One region of the Pedobacter sp. KH_004 genome, then DNA from elsewhere that is predicted to be linked to it. Evidence: riboswitches for the same ligand, from Rfam matches in the RefSeq annotation. Region 1 holds a riboswitch; the other holds the start of a gene.
The links. Region 1 has a riboswitch for cobalamin ahead of AC3ITD_RS14755 (TonB-dependent receptor plug domain-containing protein). Riboswitches for the same ligand answer to the same signal wherever they lie in the genome.
Positions count from the first base shown of each region.

Region 2: another riboswitch for cobalamin. It lies ahead of AC3ITD_RS07290 (TonB-dependent receptor plug domain-containing protein); the one in region 1 lies ahead of AC3ITD_RS14755 (TonB-dependent receptor plug domain-containing protein).

Region 1 covers NZ_CM174519.1:3,465,431-3,471,891, forward strand. Annotated here, with positions in the region: gene AC3ITD_RS14750 (YncE family protein) at 1-943, opposite strand, end outside; gene AC3ITD_RS14755 (TonB-dependent receptor plug domain-containing protein) at 950-2,983, opposite strand; cobalamin riboswitch at 3,081-3,274, opposite strand; gene xth (exodeoxyribonuclease III) at 3,471-4,253, opposite strand; gene AC3ITD_RS14765 (RNA polymerase sigma factor) at 4,447-4,890, shown strand; gene AC3ITD_RS14770 (hypothetical protein) at 4,880-5,383, shown strand; gene AC3ITD_RS14775 (DUF1543 domain-containing protein) at 5,457-6,038, shown strand; gene AC3ITD_RS14780 (DUF4142 domain-containing protein) at 6,117-6,461, shown strand, end outside.
Region 2 covers NZ_CM174519.1:1,736,389-1,742,849, reverse strand. Annotated here, with positions in the region: gene AC3ITD_RS07305 (SIR2 family NAD-dependent protein deacylase) at 1-623, opposite strand, end outside; gene AC3ITD_RS07300 (ABC transporter substrate-binding protein) at 718-1,662, opposite strand; gene AC3ITD_RS07295 (DUF6580 family putative transport protein) at 1,795-2,385, opposite strand; gene AC3ITD_RS07290 (TonB-dependent receptor plug domain-containing protein) at 2,478-4,361, opposite strand; cobalamin riboswitch at 4,459-4,646, opposite strand; gene AC3ITD_RS07285 (serine hydrolase) at 4,732-5,976, shown strand; gene AC3ITD_RS07280 (polyphosphate kinase 2 family protein) at 6,085-6,461, opposite strand, start outside.

The DNA.
Region 1 (6,461 bases):
TTACTATTTCTTTCTCAGTGCCATCACTAATGAAGCCGCCTGGAATAATGGTTTCATCTTTCACATTGACTTTTGAATAAGAAATTATGTTAGACATGGTTGCATTGCTCCAGGCGGTGCTAATGATGTAAGCAAAATCTTTATCAATTGCGAAATTGCTTGCTTCAATATCGAACTTCTTTTTTACCGCTTCCGTCTTCGTATCAACCACATACAAATTCGATTTTATATCACCATAATTTCCTCTGGAAGTAACATATAAATCACCATATTGATCTGCTTTTACACGGTGAAGGTTGATGGCAACATCAATGCGCTTGATTTCCTTATTGGTTGCCAGATCAACAACAGACAAAGTTCGCTCGTAATTGCTGCTGGTATAACCTCCAGAATTGGCTACATAAAGTCTATCGCCGACAACTGCCATCTCTTCTGGCTCACGTCCTACTGTAATTTTAGCATCCAATTTATAAGTTGCCGTATCAACAACAGCAACAAAACCCTCGTAAGCAGTTACATATGCTTTGTTTTTATAAAATGTAAGATACCTACAGTTCGGAATATCTACCTGAGCTAATTTTTTTGCAGTTTTAACATCAAGGATTTCCAATTTTCCAGATCCATTTACAATTACATAAAGCTTAGAACCATAAATTTTGATATCATTCCCTACATCGCCCAAACCTAATGTTACAAATGGGTTTGCTTGCCCGTAAATATTTTTCCTATAAACGCCCGTAGCATAATCATAATAATCTATTGAGGCTTTATTCGAACCCCAATTTCCTTCGTTTAAAACATATAGCCCATTTACAGCTGTAATGTCCTGCCCAGGAAGTTGGGTTTGTTCTTCAGGGGTAACGCCTTTATCTTTCCTGCAAGACCACAAAATTGTAGTGAGGCAAACTGCAGTTAATACTTTAATTGATAGCAATTTTTTCATTTTATGTTAATTAAATTTGGTGATGAGTGTGATCCTGAAATTTCTTCCAGGCATAGGGTAATTGAGTACCACATCGTAGTATTGATTAAATACATTATTCACTTCTGCAGCAATACTATAATTTACTTTTGCGTAATCGAAAGCAAACCTGACAGCCAAATCATGTGTGTACCATGGCTCTACATAGTTTACCGGGATGTTTGCCTTTTGGCTATAACGTTCGCCGGTGTAGATGTAACTGTAATTGAAACTGATATTTTTATAGTCTAAGCCCAGCATTAACGCGCCGCTATTCAATGGGATGTAAGGAATCTGCTGACCGTAAACTGTACTGTTCTTAGTAATATCGATGGCCTTTTCATAGGTATAATTAAATTTCGTATTCAAAACGAAACCATTAAAATTCCAGTTGCTTTGGATGTTGGTTTCCAAACCTTTGATTTCTACTTTACCAAGGTTAACCATGCTCCACCTGAAGGGACTGAGCGTAGGAATGGCAATAATTTTATCGCGTACGGTGTTGTAATAAATATCTGTTTGGATAGAAACTTGAGTGAGTTTAACGGCCTCAAAAAACCTGGAATAAGTGAAACCTAAATCGTATTGCTTGGTATATTCAGGACTCAAATTACTGTTCCCAATCAGCGTGTAGTACAAATCATTAAAGGTTGGCATCCTAAAAATAGATTTGTAAAAAGCCCTTAGTCGGAAATCGTTGTTTTTAAAAGGCTGCCACGAAGCCATAATTGTGGGTGTATATTCTGTTTTATCGCCAGCTGAGAAATTGGTTTTCACCTGATCATTAACCAACGTTGCCAACACGTTACCTTGGATACTGAGGCGTTGCCAGTTTAATTTTGAAGCAAGAGCGATTAAAGCAGTCTGCCTTTTAGGATAGGCAAAGTTTTCCAGATTGGCATCTAACTGCTGATAACTGTAATCGGTTGATAAGGAAATATCCCAAAATTTAAGAATCTGATATTGATTGGCTAACGAGAAGTATATTTCTTGCTGGGCATAACGATTATCTAAAGCGCCAAAGAGTGAAACCCGCTCCGGATCCAGATACCGGATAAAATCGTAAGCATATTTTGCATTTGCCAGGAATTGAAATCTTTGATCTGTTTTGCTTTGATAGGAGGATTGAACAAAGAAATTATCATCCCATTGACGCTGGCTAAAATCAAACTTATTGGCCACAATAGCGCCGGGCAAACCCCTCTCGCTATTGTAATTATAAATCCTTAGTTGCCATTTGCTGCTATCGGCGGTATTACCAAACACGGATGCTTCAAATCTTTTGGCAACAATATCACCGTTATGCCTTACTACTGTAGTATCATAAACACTATTGGTGTACCGATATTTGTATTTTCCATCCGCATGAATCAACTCTGCGTTTAGGCTTAACGATAAACGGTCGGTTAAACGTTGATGAAAAACAACCGATGGATCGAACAAGCCAAAGGAGCCGCCCTTTAAACTTAACTTTAAACCTCGGCGCTGGCCAATATCGAATACAGGACTTTGCGTTTTTAAATAAAGCGAACTGGCAGATGCGAATGCTTTTGCTGGCATTAGCATGTCACTTTTCTGACCGCTGTAAAGCGAAACTTCTTCGAGGTTATCCAAAGAATATTTACCCAAATCTACCTGCCCGTTTTGTGCATTTCCTAATTGTATCCCATCATAAAAAACCGCTGTATGGTTGCTACCCATGCTGCGAACGTTAATGGTTTTTAAGCCGCCAATGCCACCGTAATCTTTTAATTGTACTCCAGAAAAGTATCTGATGGCATCAGCAACAGAGAGCGCATTTAATTTTCTTAATGCCGTTCCGCTTAATATTTGCAAGGGTGTTGGGGAAATATTTGATAGTAATTTTCGCTGGTGCCGAATCTCGACCTCTTTTAAAATATTTGCCTTTAACGAGTCAGTTTGAGCAAGAGCAGATTGAGGCATAAGAATGCCTGTCCAGAAAATGAACGGTAGGAAAAGATAATACTTGATGCCGTTGAAGGCATGTAGAAACCTAAACATTTTGTTGTGAGTTTAATCCCCACAGCAAACAGAATTACAAGAAATGAAAATACGGAATACCGAAAGTACCTCATCTCTAGCTTCAATCCCCGAAAGCTATGAAATATTGCAAGAGGCAGGTCTTCTGACTTACTCCCGGTTTTCTTGCCTTCCCACCTCGAAATCCGGGCAGTGGCTTAAAGAATAGAAAATCCGTTAATGGAGCTTACAGCTGCGGGACAGTTTTGGATTTACACCAAATTCCCTTTTAATTCCGGGTGTTAACCGGAAACCAAAAGCATGGCAAAGGTAGCCAAATTTTGAAAAGATTTTAGAAAAGTTTAGTCGCTGTTTAAATTTCTCAGATAGTAAATATTTCTTGCGGTTGTTGGGAACCAACTATCTCGAGGCACTAGCGTTTGATGCCCGCATAAAATTTGAACTTTTAAGTTTGTTAATTAATCAATTTTAACAAGCTCAAAAATTCGGAAAGCTACTTTGCAGACGCTTATTTTTCTACATCACTAATTTCGATCCATACCGGGCAGTGATCGCTTGTTTTTTCCCAGCCCCCAACATGCTTATCTACTCCCGCACTTAAAAGTTTACTTTCTAATTGTGGACTCAGAAGAAAATGATCAATGCGTAAACCGGCGTTACGGCCGTAGGCATTTCTGAAATAATCGAAAAATGTATAGATCACATCTTTGGGATAGAGCTTTCTAATGGCGTCTGTCCAACCCTGTGCTACCAAGTTATGGAAAGCTTCACGCACTTCTGGCCTGAAAAGTGCATCATCAACCCATCGTTCGGGTTTATAAACGTCCAATTCAGTCGGCATCACATTGTAATCTCCTGCAAGCACTACGGGTAAATTAAATTCTAAGAGTTTCGCTGCATGGAGTTTTAACCGTTCAAACCAAGCCAATTTATAGTCAAATTTTGGCCCTGGCGCAGGATTTCCATTTGGCAAATACAAGCAGCCTACCACAACCCCATTGATCATGGCTTCAATATATCTACTGTGCAAATCTTCAGGATCACCAGGCAAACCCCGTTTAAGCTCCTTTATTTCATGTCCACGAGATAAAATAGCCACCCCATTCCAGCTTTTTTGTCCATGCCAGATAGCGTTATAGCCGGCTTCGAGGATAGCCTCTTCGGGAAATTTCTCATCAGGCGCTTTTAATTCTTGTAAGCAAACTACATCAGGCTTCGTTTCTTCGAGCCATTTTAATAAAACTGGTAAGCGCCCATTTACGCCGTTTACATTGTAGGTTGCTATTCTCATCGCTATAAAAAATTGGTGAGGCTAAATTAATGAACAAATTTTTTCCCACAAGTTAAAACGGAATTAAAATTTAACTTATTCTGACTTTAAAACATCTAAAAATCACGAAAAACTGATTAATTTTTTATTAATTGAAAGCATTTCTAATTTTTGCGCTTATCTTGCAATTATATTTAATCACTCCCGTTAGTAAATGTCTGAAGTTGCGATAAACATCCCAAAAGGTAACCAGAAGGATATTCATCAGTTATATGATAAGTATGCTGGAATGCTTTTAGGTTTTATAAGAGGTACGGTTCAAGATCATCGAAGATCAGAAGAAATTTTAGTTAAAATTATCTCTGCATTTGTATTGGAAACAAATGGCCAGCCTACTTCCTGGTTGCAGTTAAGGCAATTTGCAAGATTTAAATTGCCCGAATTTTCTTCTCTAAATAATGAAAAACTAAACGGTAATCCCACGAATAATGAGTATTTAAATCTGCTGGATGAGGAGGAGCAATATATCTTCCAAATGGTTTATTATCAAGGAAAGTCTATCAATCAACTTGCAGATTTGTTAAATAAGAGTGAAAATATATTGCGTACCCAGTTGAAATCATCAATAGATAAAATCAGGAAAGCTCGTGGAAATTAAACAATTGATAGATAGCGGCCTAATGGAAACCTATGTTATGGGAGTGGCTACCGACGATGAAATTCAGCAGGTTTTGCGGGCAAAAAAACAGTTTCCAGAATTTGCCGAAGCGTTAACAAAGTTAGAAATGGATATGGAAATCCTTGCGCAAAGTATGGCTGTTCCGCCTCCAGCCAACGTATTATCCAAAATTGAACAAGAAGTAAATGAGATTATACTTCGCGAGCAGAATTTAAAGCTATATACTGAAACTGAAAGCAAATTTAAGCATGCGGAACAAGAAAAAGTTAAGCAAGACCGCTATATAGAAGTTGAGTCCGAATCGAACCAGATGCGCATCAGCATAGCCTGGCGTTGGGTTTTCGCGGCTGTTTTTGTTTTAGGCAAGATATTTTTAGGCTTCGCGATTTACTTTTATCTCGAAAACAGACAGGCACAAGAACAGATTAAAGATTTGAAATTAGAGATCAACCAAATCAAAACAGTTAAGTAATCTATATTGATAAAATAGTATTTCCTAAAACGATAACAGGGTTTGCTGGTTATAGTCAATATAATTTAGCAATATGAACAATCAGTTATCAGAAAACGGAAATCCCAAGTTATATATGTTACTGTTGGGCTCAAAAGCGCCTAAAAGAAATGTGGAGCAACACGACTATTTCTTCGGCATTGCCACCTCATTAAAAGAATTGGTGCCAGAAATAAAAGCATTTTGGCCTGAGGCTGGCAATAGTATTCATATCGACGGCTGGCGTGAGGTAAACCAGGTTGACGGTTTTCGAATTGAAGTTAAACCTCGAACGGCTAAAAATTCATCCACTCCGCATAAACTATTTTTTATCAACCTCGGTGGTTATCAATCCGGGAAGTTAGAAGAACAACATTATATCGTTCTTGGCGTACAAGATGATCGGGCCTCGGCCATTCAAGACGCAAAAAAAACTGTTTTTTTCAAGACTAATTCGGTTAAAGGCGCTAACTCCCATATTGATGAAAAATATGGTATCGACATTGATGACATTTACCGGGTTGAGGATATTTTAAGTCCGCAGCATAAAGAAAAATACCATATTGAGATTATACCAGACGCTACCCTTCCTGATGATGAGATCCATTTAGGCTATTTTAAACTGGATAAGATCTAGAAATACGTACTCCTTAAATAACTATGCTAAACCTTTCTAAGTAATACATGTTATTAGTTTACAACAAAAACCAATAATATGAAAAAGTTAGTTTATTTGATGGCCGTATCCGTTTCGGCCTTAGCATTTCAAGCATGTGGCGGTGGAAATAAAGACGCCAAAGAAACAGCTGATAGCTTAAACATGAGTAAAGATACGACAAGCAACACGGCTGCAACTGGTGGCATATCAGTTGACAATGAAGATGCAAAATTTGCAACACAGGCAGCAGTAGGCGGAATGGCAGAAGTTGAATTGGGCAAACTTGCCCTACAAAAAAGCAGCAATGCACAAGTAAAAGAGTTTGCTACCATGATGGTAAATGATCATGGAAAAGCCAATACCGAATTAATGGAAATCGCGGCTGCTAAAAATATCACTTTA
Region 2 (6,461 bases), 1.7 Mb from region 1:
TTGACTACATTTCTATACCTTTTCACATTAGGTATTACGGGATCAATAATATATTTGATAGCTTCGGCGGGAACAAAATCGATTAAACCAGCGGCGGGATAAACTGCCAATGAAGTTCCAATCAAGACGAAGATATCTGCTTGCTGGCAAATATCAGCGGCAACTTCAATCATAGGCACGGCTTCGCCAAACCATACCACATGCGGACGAAGCTGAGAACCCAATTCGCATAACTGGCCCATTTTTAAGTCAGATCCGTCTATAGAATAAGTAAGATCTTCCCGTAGATCTGATTGTGATTTTGTGATGATGCCGTGAAGATGATGCACCTTAGTTGAACCGGCTCGCTCATGTAAGTCATCAATATTTTGCGTAATAATTTCTATATCAAAATCTTGCTCTAGTTCAGCTAAGAGCTGATGCGCTCTGTTGGGTTTTGCTTCGATTACCTGCTTTCTTCGCTCGTTGTAAAATTGCTGCACCAATTCAGGATTACGCTCCCAGGCCTCTGGAGTTGCAACATCATAAACATTATAGCCTTCCCATAAGCCATCAGCATCCCTGAATGTTTTTAATCCACTTTCTGCACTTATTCCTGCACCAGTTAAAACAACTATCTTCATAAACTAATATTAAAATTATTGGATTGGAATGATTTGGCCGACTGTAGATGATTTTTAACGCTTCTTCTCTGCGTAGGAGAATAGTCGTTTAAATTTAAAATGCCCAAGATTGAAACGTCTTTGATTCGGAAAGATTGATAAATTTCACTGCGATTGACTCGTCGGCTTTAAAGATCTCCGGGTGAAACATACAGGCCAATGATTCTATTCCTTCAACCAATGTACCGATGCTGGGTTGTGTAAACATGTCAAAATCTGCAATGTAAACCTGATTTTGTTTTACGGCTGTTAAGTCTGGCCAATTTTTTTTTGCTAGAAGTAGATCTATTTCGGCCAAAGTTCTTGTTTTATCAAAACCGCAAGGGGCGATTACCAATACTTCAGGATTGTATTTTACGACTTTATCCCACTGGGTTACAATTGAATCTCCGGCAGGATTGGAAAGCATATCTACCCCGCCGGCAGCTGCAATTTGAAAAGGAATCCAATGGCCACAGTTGTAGATCGGCTCAATCCATTCCATTAGCATCACTCGTTTTAAAGGCGCTTTATTTGCCCGTAGTTCATCCAAAATAAAGTCGGTTTTCTGTTGAAGATTGGCCAAGTACCTTAAAGCAACTTCTTCCTTCCCTAAAGCCTTTGCAATAGTTATGGCACATTCAAAAACATCCTGAAGGTTATTTGGCGACAATGGAACGAGTGTCGGTTTTTTAGACAGCTTCATTACAGCGGTCTCGGTACACACAGTATCAATATTGCAAACCTCGCATATATCTTGTGTAAAAACAACATCGGGAGCAATGCTTTCTAAAAGTTCATCATCAACCCAATACAAACTTTTACCTTGTGCTTTTGAAGCGGAGAAGATACGATCGATTTCGATACTCGAATAATTTTTACCCTCTAACACACATCTTACTACTTTAGGTTGATCTGCAGCCTCTTTCGGGCATTCAAAAGTTACCCCGTACAAGTATTCTTGCAAACCCATATCGTAAATCATTTTGGTAGCAGCTGGTAAAAAGGAAACAACTTTCATTGGATATAAGATGTATTAGTAGAGAATGGATGATTTTTTTTCAGATGGAGCTTATCCAACGGGAAAATATAAAGTTAAAAAAAATCCTCTTTTGAAACAGATCAAAAGAGGATTAACAAAAATATTGAGAAATTAAATGCTTTGCTTCTGCATTTTAAGGACCGGATATTTTGATTTCAATATTTCAAAGGCACCAAAAATAATAGCACCGTAAATTAAAGTTCCTTCTAAAAACCTTATTTCAAATGGAATTGCTTTAACCAGGCAGCTCCAGTATCCAGCTAACGTTTGTGGATATGATGGATTTTGAAACCATACTCCAAAATCGGTTACAATCCAGTGAATAAAAACAATTGCCAATGCAGATGAGAGTAATGAGACTACATTTATTTTTTTCAATAAAACTCTTCCTACCAAAACCATCAAGGCGAAAGCAAGATAGGTCCAATACCATCCTTCATATAAAAAACCATTACTGTATTTGCTAAAAATTGTACTGGCTAAAATAAAATCGCTTAAAAACAAGCTCACCAATGGAAAAGCAAAAGCCTTTGCATGATCTTTAAAGTATGCGCCACCAAACAGCGCTACCGCTCCAATAGAAGAAAAGTTTGCAAACTGAAGCTCATCTGAGTTAAACGTTACCAGTAAACGAAACAAAGTAATTACCAAGATGATTAGTAACAAAATGAGGTTACGTGGATTAAATTTCAAATTCGACATATATTAATATATAGTAATTAGTATAAAGTATTTAGTTATTAAGACAAGTTGCTTGTGTACGAGTTTTTATCACAACACAAAGTTAAATTTTATTAGCGGATATTAAAACTTAGGCCTGTATTAAAATTGAAACCCATTGCACTGTAACCGATGATTTCATTATAGTTTTCATTTAAAATGTTTTTAGCATCGAAAAAGATTTTAAGACGTTTTTTCGCGAACGCATATTCTGCATAAGCATTTAACAACTTGTAGCTTGGCAATGTTTCTACAACATAGTCCGTAAAATTACCATCCGTACGTGAACCAAAGTACCTCAAATTGGCATTAATGAATAAATTATCAGTTGCCTGAATACCTGTTGTAATGCCAAAAGCGTGTTTAGGTCTTCTAAAAAGAAAATCTTCCACTTTATTATTTACACTGTTATACTCGTTTCCATCAGTAAAAGCATAATAACCATTAAGGGTAAATTTCCATATTTTAACTGCTGGCTCAATTTCAAAACCTCTTACTTTTTGACTTTCCTGATTAATGTACCCAACTGCGAAATCGTAAATGATCGCATCTGTTAAATCGCGTTTGAAAGCCGCTCCACGCAACGAGAATTTATCATCAGCTAAACTTAGATTAAAACCAGCTTCATAGTTCTGAGACTTTTCTGGTTTCAGGTTTAAATTTGATCCGTATTGCCCGAACAGCATATTCAGTGTTGGAATTTTAAAAGCTGTTGAAACCGTACCGAATAATTTTAGTTCTTTAATTACATTAATACTCGGTGTAATGGTGTAAGTGTAGTTTTCACCATATTGCTCGTGTTTGTTATAGCGACCGCCAACTTCTAAATTGAAGATACTTAGATCATGCAAAAAGAGTGAGCCGTAAGCGGCAAAAATATTACTCTCCGGTTTGTTGCCTGCCGAGGATAGCCTCATCACCCTGTTATCAATGCCTACCAATAAATCGAGTTTATCTCCAAGCTTTTGGTTATAAAATAAATCAAGCAAACTTATTCTTCCAGCACCAACACTTTCATATGGAAAACCGTCAAAACTACTTAAGGTATTGTTCGAAGTGCTTTGGTAACTATAATTTAAATTGATCTTGCCCGTTCCAAACTCGTATTTGGAATTTACACCCCCGCTAAAATTTTTCAGCAGTGAATGGTTGGCTGCTATTCCATCAGTAAAAGCAGCTTCATCAATTTTGTAATTACCTTCAAAATATCTGATAAAAGGATTAACAGAAAAATGTTGATCCAACTTTATTCCGAAGTTTGCATTTACCCCATCTGTCTTAAAGCCATCTTTATCAAACGCTGTATTATTTTCCACTGGGTTTGCTGCTTCAGATATCCCATCCGTTTTATGATGGGTGTAGTTTATATTATAGGTAAAAGCATCAACACTGCCATTTAAGCCAATTGTACCTTTATAAGCCTCGTAACTGCCTGCACTGGCTACACCGTAAATTGTATTGCCTTTTGGTCCGCCTTTTTTGGTGATAATATTGATTACCCCAGCAATGGCATCAGAGCCGTAAATAGTAGACTGGCCGCCTCGTAGAATTTCAATGTGATCGATTTGATCGATAGCAAAAAGGCGAAGATCGAAAGCGCCGCCGTTTCCCGAGGGATCATTCTGAACGATTCCATCAATCAATACAACAGCGTAAGCACTTCCCGCTCCGCGGAAAAAAACTGATTTGTTAGCACCAGGATTACTTCCTGAACCTGCTACAATAATACCGGCTTGTTCGCTAATCAATTCTGGAAGAGATTTGCCCTGACTGCGATCCAATACTTCCCTACTGATGATACTAACCACTTTACCTGTTTGTGATTGTTTTTGATCATTCTTGGTGGCAGAAATTACCACATCTTTCAGTTTCAAGGTATCCTGTGCCTTAACTGATTCACCAATTGCGATTTGCCCCAAACCTAAGCCTGCGGCAATTAAAATTTTTGTTTTGTTCATTTGATTGTGAGTTTTGCCCACAGCCAGCAGATAGAAAAGGAAATGAAAATACGAAAACGCTAAGTACTTCAATCCAAGCTTCAATCCCCGAAAGCTATGAAATTATATGCTAAAGGCAGGTCTTCTGACTTACTCCCGATTTTTAGCCTTCCCATTCCATGACTAGAAAAGTGGCGTAGAATTAAAAATCATTATAGAGCTTACAGCTGCGGGACAGTTTTGGATTTACACCAAATTCCCTTTTAATTCTGTGACAACACAGAAACCAAAAGCGGCGCAAAGCTAACAAAATTAAACAAGTTGTAAAATGGATGATGGAGAAAGCATTTCTTCAATCAAAAGTTTAACTTTAAATATCAAAACCAAAATAATGAGAATCCTACTTTTGATCACCCTTTTATTAAACTATTCTGTCGTTATGGCTCAAAAAACTGATACTATAATGCTTAAAAAGTTAATGGAATCAAAGCCGGAATTATTTGGTTCTGTTCTTAACCATCGAGATAAAAATCAGGTTCAGATTTTATACACCCAGATTACCCGTGATGTTAAAAACAAACCACGTTTTAAGAGCTACAGTTTTAATTTAGATCCACACCATTATTTCTATCCTGCAAGCACCGTAAAACTTGCGGCTGTTATTTTTGCTTTGGAAAAAGTAAACCGATTAAAAAGCATAGGCTTAACTGTGAAAAGCATTATGATAACCGATAGCGCTTTCCGTGGACAAACTAAAGTTGAAAAAGATGGCAGTGCGGAAAATGGTCTTCCAACCCTTGAACATTTTATTAAAAAGATTTTGCTTACCAGCGATAATGATGCCTTCAATAGGTTGTTTGAGTTTATCGGACGTGCTGAAATTAATGATAAACTTAAAAAATATGGTTTTAGAGATAGCCGAATTTTGAACCGTTTGGCCATAGGCGATGCGGGAGAAACCGCTAAACATACCAACCCAATTCGTTTTTACAATAACGACCGTTTGGTATATGAGCAAGAAGCGCAATACGATCCGAAAGAATACGAATTGAACTTAACTAACTTGGTAATGGGTAAAGGTTATTTAGATAGCGCAGATAAACTGGTAAATAAACCTTTTAGTTTAGCCAATAAGAACGCATTTGCCATCAATGATCAACATCGTTTAATGCAAAAACTAATGTTTCCAGAAGCTTTACAGGCTCATGAACGATTTAACCTTACCGCTGCAGATTATAAATTGATCTACACTTACATGAGCAAATATCCAACAGAAAGTGATTATCCAAAATATGATGAAAAGGAATTTTGGCCAACATATGCTAAAATGCTTTATTACGGTAGAGAGAAAAATGTAACTCCAGATCCAAACATCAGAATTTTTAACAAATATGGCGACAGTTATGGCTACATTATAGATAACTCCTATTTCGTAGACTTTAAAAATGGAATCGAATATTTACTTACCGCCGTTGTACAGAGTAACGAAGATGGGATTTATAACGACAACAAATATGAATATGATACGGTGTGCTTTCCATTCATGAAGAACTTGGGGCGAACGATTTACGAAATGGAAACCAGTCGTAAAAAGCCTAAACCAGATTTATCTAAATTTAAGATGAATTATCAGTAAGAGCTAATGTATTTTAGCTGTTATGTAAGACTGTTCTTGATTTAATGGCAATCTCATTTCATTCAATTTTATGACCAAAAAGAAGTTGCCACGTTCAAGCAGGTAGAATTATTCGCTTAGTAAAGCCGTTTTAGTTTCCATCAATTTACCTTGTTCAATTTCGTCCAGAACAGGAAATTTGATGTTCAGGCTTTTCAATTTGTCGGCAATTATTTCGCTAATCGCTAATCTGGCAAACCATTTTTTATCTGCTGGAATAATGTGCCATGGCGATTCTTCCGTGCTTGTTTCGTTAATGGCGTCTTCATAAGCCTTCGTATAGTCATCCCACAAAGCTCTTTCCTTAATATCACCAGAAGAAAACTTCCAATTTTTGGTAGGGTCTTCTATCCTATCCAAAAACCGTTGTTTCTGTTCATCCTTACTCACATTCAAAAAGAATTTAAGCACTACTGTTCCATTTGCAGCCAGATGTTCTTCAAAAT